3 regions of the Paenarthrobacter sp. FR1 genome follow, and region 3 is predicted to be linked to each of the others. Evidence: predicted binding sites of a transcription regulator. Region 3 holds the regulator's gene; each other region holds the start of a gene.
The links. The regulator LexA, encoded in region 3, represses DNA repair genes until DNA is damaged. The targets are predictions, from matches to a motif close to TCGAACANNTGTTCGA.
Positions count from the first base shown of each region.

Region 1: a site for LexA is predicted at 2,328-2,343, ahead of ACR30Z_RS19215 (LexA family protein). Genes of this name have one in related genera too.
Region 2: a site for LexA is predicted at 1,742-1,757, ahead of ACR30Z_RS06805 (Y-family DNA polymerase). Genes of this name have one in related genera too.

Region 1 is NZ_JBPFSF010000011.1:107,446-111,356, forward strand. It holds gene ACR30Z_RS19200 (ABC transporter substrate-binding protein/permease) at 1-488, shown strand, start outside; gene ACR30Z_RS19205 (amino acid ABC transporter ATP-binding protein) at 488-1,219, shown strand; partial or broken gene ACR30Z_RS19210 (DNA polymerase V subunit UmuC) at 1,514-1,822, opposite strand; gene ACR30Z_RS19215 (LexA family protein) at 1,882-2,313, opposite strand; gene ACR30Z_RS19220 (GAF and ANTAR domain-containing protein) at 2,508-3,245, opposite strand; gene ACR30Z_RS19225 (hypothetical protein) at 3,376-3,585, shown strand; gene ACR30Z_RS19230 (IS30 family transposase) at 3,909-3,911, opposite strand, start outside.
Region 2 is NZ_JBPFSF010000002.1:459,706-463,616, forward strand. It holds gene ACR30Z_RS06795 (LacI family DNA-binding transcriptional regulator) at 1-38, opposite strand, end outside; gene ACR30Z_RS06800 (sugar porter family MFS transporter) at 175-1,641, shown strand; gene ACR30Z_RS06805 (Y-family DNA polymerase) at 1,821-3,119, shown strand; gene ACR30Z_RS06810 (uroporphyrinogen-III synthase) at 3,148-3,911, opposite strand, start outside.
Region 3 is NZ_JBPFSF010000013.1:45,925-49,835, reverse strand. It holds gene ACR30Z_RS20210 (ATP-dependent DNA helicase) at 1-1,078, shown strand, start outside; gene lexA (transcriptional repressor LexA) at 1,075-1,818, opposite strand; gene ACR30Z_RS20200 (LysM peptidoglycan-binding domain-containing protein) at 2,164-2,523, shown strand; gene ACR30Z_RS20195 (histidinol-phosphate transaminase) at 2,602-3,720, shown strand; gene hisB (imidazoleglycerol-phosphate dehydratase HisB) at 3,768-3,911, shown strand, end outside.

The sequences.
Region 1 (3,911 bases), on a different contig from region 3:
TGTACGTATCCGTCGTCCGCGGCACCCCGTTCATCGTCCAGCTGTTCTTCATCTACTTCGCCATGCCGCAATTAGGAGTACAACTCACACCCATGGTCGCCGGCATCCTGGCCCTGGGCCTCTACAGCGGATCCTACGTCACCGAAATTGTCCGCGGCGCCATCCAATCCGTAGACAAAGGCCAAATGGAAGCAGCACGTTCCTGCGGCATGAGCCCTGCCTCGGCCCTCCGCTACGTCATCATCCCGCAAGCATTTCTTCGGATGCTCCCACCCCTCGGCAACGAGTTCGTGTCCCTGACCAAGAACTCCGCGCTCGTCTCCTTCGTCACCATCGGCGAGCTGTTCCTCGTAGGCCAAACCATCATTTCCCGCACCTTCGACGCCCTGACCGTCTACCTGTTCATCGGCCTCGTTTACTACATCCTCACCAACATCATCGGCCTGGCCGCAAACACCATCGAAAAGAAAATGGCGGTTTACATCTAATGGCACTCCTGGAAACCACCGCAATCACCAAGTCCTACGGCGACCACGAAGTCCTCAAAGGCATCGACTTCGCGATCGAACCCGGAGAAGTCGTCGCAGTCATCGGCCCCAGCGGCGGAGGCAAGTCCACCTTCCTGCGCTGCCTCAACCTGCTGGAAACACCCAGCTCCGGGCACGTGGTCTTCGACGGCGAAGACCTCCTCGCACCAAAAGTCGATCTGGACCGGCTCCGCTCCCGTATGGGCATGGTATTCCAGCAATTCAATCTCTTTCCCAACATGACGGCCCTCAAGAACGTCATGCTCCCGCAAATGGACGTGCTGAAACTCAGCAAGCAGGAAGCCGAAACACGCGCCTTGAAGCTGCTTGAAAAAGTGGGCATGACCAGCCGCGCACAGATCTACCCGAACCGACTCTCCGGCGGACAAAAACAACGCGTTGCCATTGCCCGCGCAGTTGCCATGAATCCGAAAGTCATGCTGTTCGACGAACCCACCAGCGCACTGGACCCGGAAGTCGTCAGCGACGTCCTGGACGTCATGGCCGGCCTCGCCTCCGATGGGATGACGATGGTTGTCGTCACCCACGAAATGGGCTTCGCACGCAAAGTCGCAGATCGGGTGGTGTTCATCGACGGCGGCAAAATCGTAGCCGACCTGCCACCGGACGTATTCTTCTCCGACGCCAATACCAGCCCCCGTATCCAGGCCTTTCTGGACAAAGTTCTCTAACCCAATCAACAGCACACCGTCCACAACGAAGAGGTGCGACAGGCCAAGAATGGGCGACAACAGTCGTCTATGCGACGAGGGCCTGGGCTTGTCCATGATGCTGACACGTATCGAGCCCTGGCCCTCAAGCTTCCCATCCGATCGAGGTCAGTGAATCATGATGGTCGTCGTCGGCTGTGGGCCCACCGTCGCATCCGTCCGCTTGGTGAATCCGACGTTGAACGAGGGGGCCCGTATAGCCGTCCCAAGCAGAGGTCCCCGAACCCTCCAACAACAGCTTTGTGGGTACAGAAAATACACCTCCACCCAGGCCGAGTAGCGGCCCAGCAGCTCCATCACTCGGGCCGAAATGTCCCCGTACAACTCGTAGTTGCTCGACAACGCCACCAGACCCCATTCCTTGGCCCGGGGCCGGAGCTTGAACCACGGGTCCCCCATGGCGATGCCCAGGCGCTTCGCTTCGGGAGAACGGGTGACCGCGCAACCGTCGTTGTTGGAGAGCACAATGACCGGCTTCCCTTCTAGGGAAGGGTTGAACGCGCGCTCGGCCGAGGCGTAAAAACAATTCACGTCCACGTGCGCGATTTCCTGCATCCGGCGCATTACCGCGGTCTTAGACACCGGAGCCACCGAGAATCGTGCATCTGATGCAATAGCGTCGCTTACACATGGTGCAGGCACCTCGTGGCCACACCCCAGATCGTCAGGTCCGCCAAGGCCGGAACCTCGATATCGGGGAAACGCGGATTGTCGGCTTGAAGGATCACGCCCGTGGCCGTGATCCGCAGCCGCTTGATCGTCAGCTCCCCGTCAAGGACCGCGACGACCACGGAACCGTCCTTTGGTTCCCGGGCCCGGTTCACCACCAGTTCGTCGCCGTCGCTGATGCCAGCCTGCTCCATGGACTGCCCGGTGACCCGGACGATGAAGGTGCTGGTGACGTCTTTGACCAGGTGTTCGTTGAGGTCGATCCGACCGTCGAAGTAGTCCTGGGCGGGCGAGGGATAGCCGGCAGCCACCGCAACGGGGGCCAGCAACGCCGTCACCAGAGAGAGTCCCGCATCTATCACACGGGGGCCAACTATCACGCCCACAACACACCTTTTATTCGAATATATGTTCGGATTAACTGTACTCTAGGGGGTTCGACGAAATAGCCGCCGGGGGCGGCGTGGACGGCTTGCACGGCCAATGGGGACAGGGCGGTTTCTAACCAACGTCGCAACAGGTGTTATTTGAACCTAACAGTCCAGACGGTGGTTCGAAGGCCAGTTCGAATTCAGGGAAGCTAATCTTCGAAATGCAGGGGCGTCCTGGGCCGGCCGCCGAAGCTGCCCAGGATGCCCTCGGCGATGGTGCGGACCTTTTCATTCCTGTGGCTGGACGCTTCTGTCAGAAGCTTGAAGGCTTCTTCAGGGGTGCAGCGGTTCTGCGCCATGATCACCCCGCAGGCAAGGTCGATAGTGGTCCTGGATGCCATGGCGGCTTTGAGGTCCGCGTTCAGTAGTTCCACAGCCTCGATTCGGATGGCCAGCCGCAGCGTGCTGCCAGCAACGTCCGCGAAGCCAGCGGCGACCTCAACAACGTCCTGGCTGAATAGTCCGGGGACCGGGGCGAAAAAGTTCAGCACGGCCTCTGATGTCTCTCCCAAATCCATGGGCACGCCGAGTGCGCTGCGGCACCCCTGAGCGAGGAGCGCGGAGCTGTACCTTGGCCATGATGTATCCGTTGCAACGTCATCCAGAAGCACCGGATGCCCCACCTCCAGTGCCTCCAGGCATGGCCCCTGCCCCAGGGCCTGTTCTACCTTGTCCAGCAGCACGGCTTTGTCACTGCTTCCGGCGATGGTCTCGGTTCGCTTGCGCCGGCGCAACGTCAGCGCACAATTAATGTCTGTTCCGGCCGCTTGCCCCACGGCGTTCGAAGCGAAAACCGTCACACCCTGCAGTATCCCGCTGATGTCCGCTGTGCTCGTCACCAGCTCGTGCAGGCCAAGGATGTGCTCGGCTTGTACTAGAGGTTCCATACATTGATTTTAGGAACCCGCGGGGCCTTTCGCATTAGCTTTTTACGCGACGTTGTCGAGGAAAAAAGGTGTAGTAAGTAAACTGATCAGTGAGCCGCTTACGTCCGTCAACAATACTGGGGATACGGCCATGGAAGACCCACGGCAGACAGCCCGTCAGCTCATAGCCCACCATGAAATCACGCTTGAGCGCCTATGGCTTAGGTACTGGGCGGAAGGCGGAGACGCGTCGGTGTCCGAATTCGAGGCTTACCTCTATGGGGCACTGCGCCTGCCCCCATTCGATCTCCGGGTCCTCACGTGGGCAATGGAAGATCCCGGCACAAGCCGAGCCCGCTGACGACTGCTCCCGCCTGGTCTTAGCCCTGTTGATGCGTGCTGCCACGCAGGAGATCCTCCAGTTGGGCATCGCAGGCGTCATAGAAGGGGGCGATATGAATCTGAGATCGAGCCGGTATGAGCTGCAGGAACGGCAGAACAACTTCCTGCTGATCGAAGAGAGAAGGAGTTGCTCCCCACGGCCCCTCAACCGACGGTCTGCTCTGAAGCATGCCCTATTTTCTCATCACCCCACACGCCATGGAAGGGATCCGGACGACATTCCCTCTCTCGATTCGCTGCTTCCGGGCGTCATGAGGACACCCACCGCGCGGCAAAGCCGTCTTA
Region 2 (3,911 bases), on a different contig from region 3:
CTTTGTGTGGCGGGGCGGAGTCGGCGGTCGGGGGCCATGCCCTCCATCCTCCCATGGCGGAGACGGGCAAAATTTGCCATTTGTTAGTTTGACCTTACATTTAAGCCTTTCGCGCGTTAGTCTAAATTCAGAGCGGGTAATTATGACTCGCACCACACTGACAAAGGAGTCCTGATGTCTGCTACGCAAACGCAGCGGGAAGGCGCCCATGGCGTCGCTCTTCCGCCGCTGACCAACGGTCCCCACCGGAAGCGCCTGGGCCTCGTCGCCCTGGTTGCAACCTTCGGTGGCCTGCTGTTCGGCTACGACACTGGTGTCATCAACGGCGCCCTGCGGCCAATGACGGCCGACCTTGGCCTCACGCCGATAACGGAGGGCATCGTTACCAGCTCCTTGCTCTTCGGTGCCGCTGCCGGAGCGGTGGGCGGCGGTCGGCTTTCGGATTCCTGGGGCCGCCGGAAGACCATCATCCTGCTGGCCGTGTTGTTCCTTGCCGGAACCCTTGCCTGCGTCTTCGCGCCGAGCTTTGAAGTCATGGTTCTCGGGCGGGTCATTCTCGGCCTGGCTGTTGGCGGAGCCTCCACGGTGGTTCCCGTCTTCCTTGCCGAGTTGGCGCCCTACGAAATCCGCGGTTCCCTGGCGGGTCGCAACGAGCTCATGATCGTCATCGGCCAGCTCGCGGCGTTCGTGGTCAACGCCATCATCGGCAATCTCTGGGGAGAGTTCGACGGCGTCTGGCGGATTATGCTCGCCGTCGCTGCGCTGCCCGCCATTGCCTTGTTCTTCGGTATGCTGCGGATGCCTGAATCGCCGCGCTGGCTCATTTCGAAGGGGCGCTGGGAAGAAGCGTTGGTGGTCCTGAAGACCATTCGCTCCGTTGAGCGCGCCGAGGCTGAGATGGCCGATGTAAAGCACCTTGCCGACGAGGAGCGAGCTTCCAAGGCGACATCCTGGGGTGCCCTTAAGGACAAGTGGATCCTGCGCATCATCCTGGTAGGCATTGGCTTGGGTGTGGCACAGCAGCTGACGGGCATCAACTCGATCATGTACTACGGCCAGTCGGTGCTGGTGGAAGCCGGCTTTGACTCAAATGCCGCCCTCATTGCCAACATCGCACCCGGCGTGATTGCGGTGGTTGGTGGCGTGATTGCCCTGACACTCATGCAGCGCGTCAATCGACGTACCACCCTGCTGCTGGGTTTCACTCTGACCACCGTCTGCCACTTCCTGATCGGTATCGCCTCGATTGTGCTTCCTGTTGGAAACGCTGCCCGTCCGTTCGTGATCCTCTTCCTGGTGGTGGCGTTCGTCGGGTCCATGCAAACGTTCTTGAACATCGCCGTCTGGGTCATGTTGTCAGAGATCTTCCCGCTGCACGTCCGCGGGTTCGCCATCGGCCTGTCCGTGTTCTGTCTCTGGATTGCCAATGCGCTGCTGGGCCTGTTCTTCCCCACGCTGGTGGCTGGAGTAGGCATTACAGGCACGTTCTTCCTTTTCGGCGTGGTGGGCATCCTGGCCCTCATCTTCATCTATACGCAGGTTCCTGAAACCCGCGGGCGCACCTTGGAGGCACTTGAAGAGGACGTCACCACCGGAGCCATTTACCTGGTGCATAAGAAAGACGCCAGCGTCGGTTCCTAGCCGCGCTGGACCTTGCACGGACATCCCGTCCCCCGGACTTTTCCACAGTCTGAAGGGCGGGATGTTTTCGTGTCGGTGGGTGGCAGTACAGTTGAACTATTCGAATATATCTTCGAATAGCTCGCGTGTCCTCCCGCGATTATGAGGCCACGCATGCTAGCGCCGCACCAAGGAGAATGATGTCCAAGCCAGCCCTCATGCACCGGATGCAGGAGATCGCCCACGTGGATATCAACTGCTTTTATGCCTCCGCGGAGCGGGCCTTCAATCCTGCCTTGGAAGGCAAGCCCCTGATCGTCCTCTCCAACAACGACGGCTGCGCTGTCACGAGGTCGCCCGAGGCAAAGCGGCTTGGAATCGGGTTGGGAGAACCTTGGTTCAAACTGGCTCCACGGGCCAAGGAATGGGGGCTCATTGCCCTCTCAAGCAACTACGAGCTTTACGGAGACATCAGCTCACGGGTCATGGAGTTGTTGCGGCGCTATTCGGCGTGGCAGGAGGTCTACTCCATCGACGAAGCCTTCCTGGGGGTCAAGGGCCAGCCGGAGGATTTGCTGGAGTTGGGACGGACCATCAAAGCTGCCTGTTTCAGGCACGTGGGAGTTCCGGTATGCGTCGGGATCGCACGCACCAAAACCCTCGCCAAGCTGGCCAATAAATGGGCCAAGCACAATCCCGCCTTCAACGGCGTGTGCCGCTGGGACTCGGTTCCTGAAGCCCAGCGGGAAGCCCTCATGGCCCGGCTGTCCGTCATCGAGATCTGGGGCGTGGCCACCAGGCTCACCAAGCGGCTGAACGCAATGGGAATCTTCTCGATCCTGGACCTGGTTCGGGCGGATCCCGTCGCCCTCCGGGACAAGTTCTCCATTGTCATGATGCGCACCGTCCTGGAGCTGCAGGGCACGCCTTGCATCCCCATGGAAGAGGAACGGATCGGACGGGACCAATTGATCTTCTCCCGCTCCTTTTCCACACCGATTACGACGGCGGCCCAGCTGCGGCAGGTACTCAGCGTCTACGGGCAGATGGCAAGTGCCAGGTTGGCCAAGCATGATCTCCAGGCAAAGCTGCTGACAGCCTTTGCAGCGACGTCCGTCTACAACCCGAACGATAAATCCTTCCCCACAGTGAACGTCATATTGCCCATGCCCACCTCGGATCCGGTGTTGCTGACCCGGGCCGCGCACGCGCTGGTACCCAGAATCCAGGAAGGTGTGCGCTACGCCAAAGCCGGGATTATGGTCACCGACCTCCGTCCCAGCGGCAACCAGAAACCCTTGGAGATCTTCGAGAACCGGCACGAGGAACGGGGCATTGGCACCCTGCTGGAGAGCGTCAGCAAGCGGTACGGCCGTGGCTCCATCGGACTGGGGCATGCCGGAATCAAGGGCGGACCGGACTGGTCCATGAAACGCGACATGCTCAGCCCCCGCTACACCACCAACTGGGACGAACTTCCCTTGGTGAAGGCGGCGTAGCGTGTTGGAGACCAGTGTTGCAGAAAACCTAAGCCCGCAGCCGGTAGCCGCGCTTCACCACGGTTTCCACGAGTTTGCCGTCCGGGAGCGCGGACCGCAGCCTACTCACTGTCATATCCAGGGCATGCACGGAACCGCGCAGGTCCAGCAGCTCGGAGAGCGCCTCACGGGACAGCACCGCCCCTCCAGCGCCGAGCAGCGCTCGCAGCAACAGCAGGGGAGCAGGAGCCAACTCCACCACTTCGCCATTGATCCGCAAGCAGCGCCCACGCAATTCGATGGTGGCGCTCTTGGTCTCCAATCGGCGCACGTGGTTCAGGGAAAGGTGTTCGGTCACCAGGCGAATCAGCGCACCCATGCGGTAGCGGTCGGGGATGAGCGGCGTCAGACCAGCGTCGACCAGTGGCTGTGCGGTGACCGGCCCTACGGCGGCGACCGTGACCGGCCCCTTGAGGGCCTCGATGAGCTGCCGGTAGAGACCCATTTCATGTGCGGTGCTCCACATTGCGTCCACGGCCGGAGCGCTGGTGAAAGTCAGTACATCCAGGTTCCCGCTGACCACGGCCTCAATCAGGCGCGGCAGCTTGTCCTCGCCATCCGGCTTCACCCAGCGATAGGGCGTCACGGTCAGCACGGTGGCCCCGGACATGCGGAGCCGTTCCAGCTGCCGAACGTCCGTGTAGCCATGCAGCTGAACGGCCACTGTCTTGCCGCGCACCCCCTCTGCCAGGAGCATGTCCACGAGTGTGGCTGTGGTTTCATCGCTGCTGATTCCGACGTCGGCAAGTCCGG
Region 3 (3,911 bases):
CAGTGACGAGCAGCTCGATTGCCTGGACCAGCTGCGGGACGCCACGCGCGCGGCGCTGTCCGATTCGAAGACGGACTCTTCAAACGCGGTGGACGGCGGCAGGCAGCTTGCGCGTTCACGGCTCATGCTCATTCTTGAACTGTGCGAGCGTATGCTCGCGGCCAAGGAGAACCGGGAAGTAGTGTGGTTCTCGCGGAACAGCACCTTCGACCCCCAACAGGGTTATTCGCAACCTGACGAGACCGCACCTGCCCTCATCAACATCGCTCCGCTCAGCGTCGCGGGACGGCTCCGGGAGGGTCTCTTTGCCGGCCACACCGTGGTGCTTACCTCAGCTACGCTGGCCATCGGCTCGGCCTTCGAACCGGCCGCCGGCGGCCTCGGCCTGATCGGCGACGGGGCACCAAGCTGGACCGGCATCGATGTTGGATCGCCGTTCGACTATCCCAAGCAGGGCGTGTTGTACGTAGCGAAGCATCTGCCTAAACCTGGCCGGGGTACTTCACCCGAAGCGCTCGATGAGTTGGAAGACCTCATCCGCGCGTCCGGCGGCGGAGCACTGTGTCTCTTCTCCTCTCGGCGGGCTGCCGAGGAAGCTGCGGATGCCATGCGGCTGCGCCTGGACGTGGACATCCTCTGCCAAGGCGAATCCACCATGGCGGCCTTGGTGAAGCAATTCGCGGACGAGCCGGATACCTGCCTCTTCGGAACCATGTCCCTGTGGCAGGGCGTCGACGTGCCGGGTGGTTCCTGCCGGCTCGTGGTGATCGACCGCATTCCTTTTCCTCGTCCGGATGACCCCCTGATGACTGCCCGCTCACGGGCCGTCGCACAGTCAGGCGGGAACGGTTTCATGGCGGTTTCGGCAACACATGCCGCGATCCGGCTGGCGCAGGGCGCTGGACGCCTCATCCGTTCCACCGGTGACAAAGGTGTCGTGGCTGTGCTCGACTCACGGCTCTCGACAGAACGCTATGGCGGTTTCCTGCGGGCCGCGCTGCCACCGTTCTGGGCCACGACCGACCGAGCGGTGGTGCGTGGGGTCCTGGAGCGTCTGGGGTCGGCCAAAGCCCCCTAGAGGGAACGCAGGACCGAGACGACCTTGCCCATGATGGTGGCTTGATCGCCAAGGATGGGTTCGTATTGGGTGTTTTGCGGGAGCAGCCACGTGTGCCCGTCCCGCTGGCGGAAGGTCTTTACGGTGGCCTCGTCGTCCAGGAGTGCCGCCACGATGTCGCCGTTGATGGCGTCGTTTTGCCGCCGGACAACCACCCAGTCCCCGTCGCAAATGGCGGCATCAATCATGGAGTCGCCGGCAACCTTGAGCATGAACAGTTCGCCATGTCCCACGAGCTGCCGAGGCAGCGGGAGTACGTCTTCCACTGTCTGGTCCGCCAGGATTGGACCGCCCGCTGCGATGCGGCCTACCAGGGGAACCATGGCGGTATCGCTGGCGCTGGCCAGCTCCGTCACGGCGAGGCCTCCTGCGCTGCGAAGCGTCGTAGGCGCTTCAACTCCAGGGATGGGCCCGCCGTCGAGGGTCAACGGCATGAGGACTTCCATGGCCCGGGGACGCTTGGGATCGCGGCGGAGGTAGCCCAGTTTTTCCAATTGGGAGAGCTGGTGGGTGACGCTCGACAAACTGGCGAGGCCCACGGTGTCGCCGATTTCGCGCATGCTGGGGGGATAGCCGTTGTCGTTCACTGACCGCTGGATGGTCTCCAGGATTTTCTTCTGCCGGACAGTCAGGCTCTTGGGACTCTTCTGAGGCTGTTGGCTCCGCAGGGGTGCCCCGCCGCCTGTGGCTTTCGCTGCCATGTTCGCCAATGCCTTTCCATTCCGCCCCGAAGAGTCTCCGGGATGCAGGGCCTGAAAAATGTCAGACCCTCCTGTTCCACTGAAACAGTGCTGTTTCTTCACTCAAACGTAGGGCAGCCACAGGCGTTTATCAAACATTTGTTCTAGCGAGTCTCGACACCGTTCGTTGATAAGTGCTAAAAATGTCATAGCAAGGTTCGAATATGTGTTCTATAAACCTGATGCTGATGCGGGATGTTCGAAGAAAGTGTTCGAACATCGGGGTCGGTGGAGGGGGACACAAAGAATTGGCAGTCGAACGCCGGGCACTCCGGCGTGAGGCAATAGCTCAGAAGGGCTCAGCTCATGTCCGCAATCACTACGTTCGCTGATTTCCGCACCACTCAGGCTCCCTCGCGCCTGCGGCTCACCCGTCGGGGTCGGATGGTCTTCTTCGGCATTCCCGCGATGCTGCTGGTGGCTGCGCTGCTAAGCCTCGCCGGATTCATCACTTCGCCCGCCAAGGCCTCGGACTCGCAGGCTCAGCTGCATCCGCCGGTGGCGGTTACCGTCACTGTGCAACCTGGCCAATCCCTGTGGGGTATCGCCGGTGCAGCCGCTCCGGAGCGCGATCCGCGCGATGTCATCGCGGAAATCATCCAGTTGAACGACCTCCGCGGCGGACGTATCCAGCCCGGCCAGCAGCTGTTTGTCCCAGCCAACTGAGTCGCTCCACCAGCAGGGAAACGGATGCTCCGGCGTCACAGTTAGTCGGCAGTCCCGGCGGCACCTTAAACTGACGTGGTGAGTGACCAGCTTGAGCGACTTGACCGACTTCCCCTCCGGACCAACCTGCGTGGACTGAGCCCCTACGGCGCACCGCAGCTTGATGTCCCTATTTTGCTCAACGTCAACGAGAACACCCATGGTGTCCCTGCGGATGTCCAGGCCGCCATCACTGAAGCCGTCGCTGCTGCGGCCACGGGACTGAACCGCTACCCGGACCGCGAGTTCACGGAACTTCGCCAGTCGCTGGCCGAGTACCTTGGTCACGGACTCTCCCCGGACAATATCTGGGCCGCCAACGGATCAAACGAGGTCCTGCAGCAGATCCTCCAAGCATTTGGTGGTCCGGGGCGCAAAGCCCTTGGCTTCCCGCCTACGTATTCCATGTACCCGTTGCTCGCCAGCGGCACGGACACCGAGTATGTCCGTGGCGTCCGTGCCGACGACTATGGGTTGGACGCGGAGTCGGCCGCTGCCCAAGTCCGGGAAACCGGTGCCAACATCGTTTTCCTGTGCTCGCCCAACAATCCCACGGGGACAGGGCTGGGCTTGGACGTGGTGGAGGCCGTCTACGAGGCCGGCGAAGCGAGCCAGGCAATGGTGATTGTGGACGAGGCCTATCACGAGTTCGCGCACGACAATACGCCGAGTGCCCTGACCCTGCTGCCTGGCCGCGAGCGGCTGATCGTCTCACGCACCATGAGCAAGGCATTCGCCCTGGCTGGTGCGCGGCTGGGCTATATGGCTGCAGCGCCCGAGGTTACGGATGCCATCAGGCTGGTACGCCTGCCGTACCACCTGTCCGCCGTCACGCAGGCCACTGCCCTCGCAGCACTCAATCACCGCGAAGCCCTGATGGCCGACGTCGAGGACATCAAGGTGCAGCGCGACCGCATCGTGACGGAACTCCTCCGCATGGGGCTGAAGCCAGCGGCGTCGGACTCCAACTATGTCTTCTTCGGCGGACTCACCAATCCGCACGCCATCTGGCAGGGTTTGTTGGATGCCGGAGTGCTGATTCGTGACGTTGGCATCCCGGGACACCTGCGGGTCACTGCCGGAACCGAGCCGGAAACCACCGCCTTCCTGGAGGCGTTGGAAGCCCTGCTGGACGGACCGGCCTCCCAGCCCGCCTAAACTTGTCTATAGACCCAACCCACCCCTCCGTGTATAAGGACGTCCCAATGAGCGAAACCGGCGCGACGCCGTCCGCTGCCCGCACTGCGCGCATGGAGCGCACCACCAGCGAATCTTCAGTCCTGGTGGAGATCAACCTGGACGGCTCCGGTATCTCGGACATCAGCACCTCGGTTCCGTTCTACGACCAC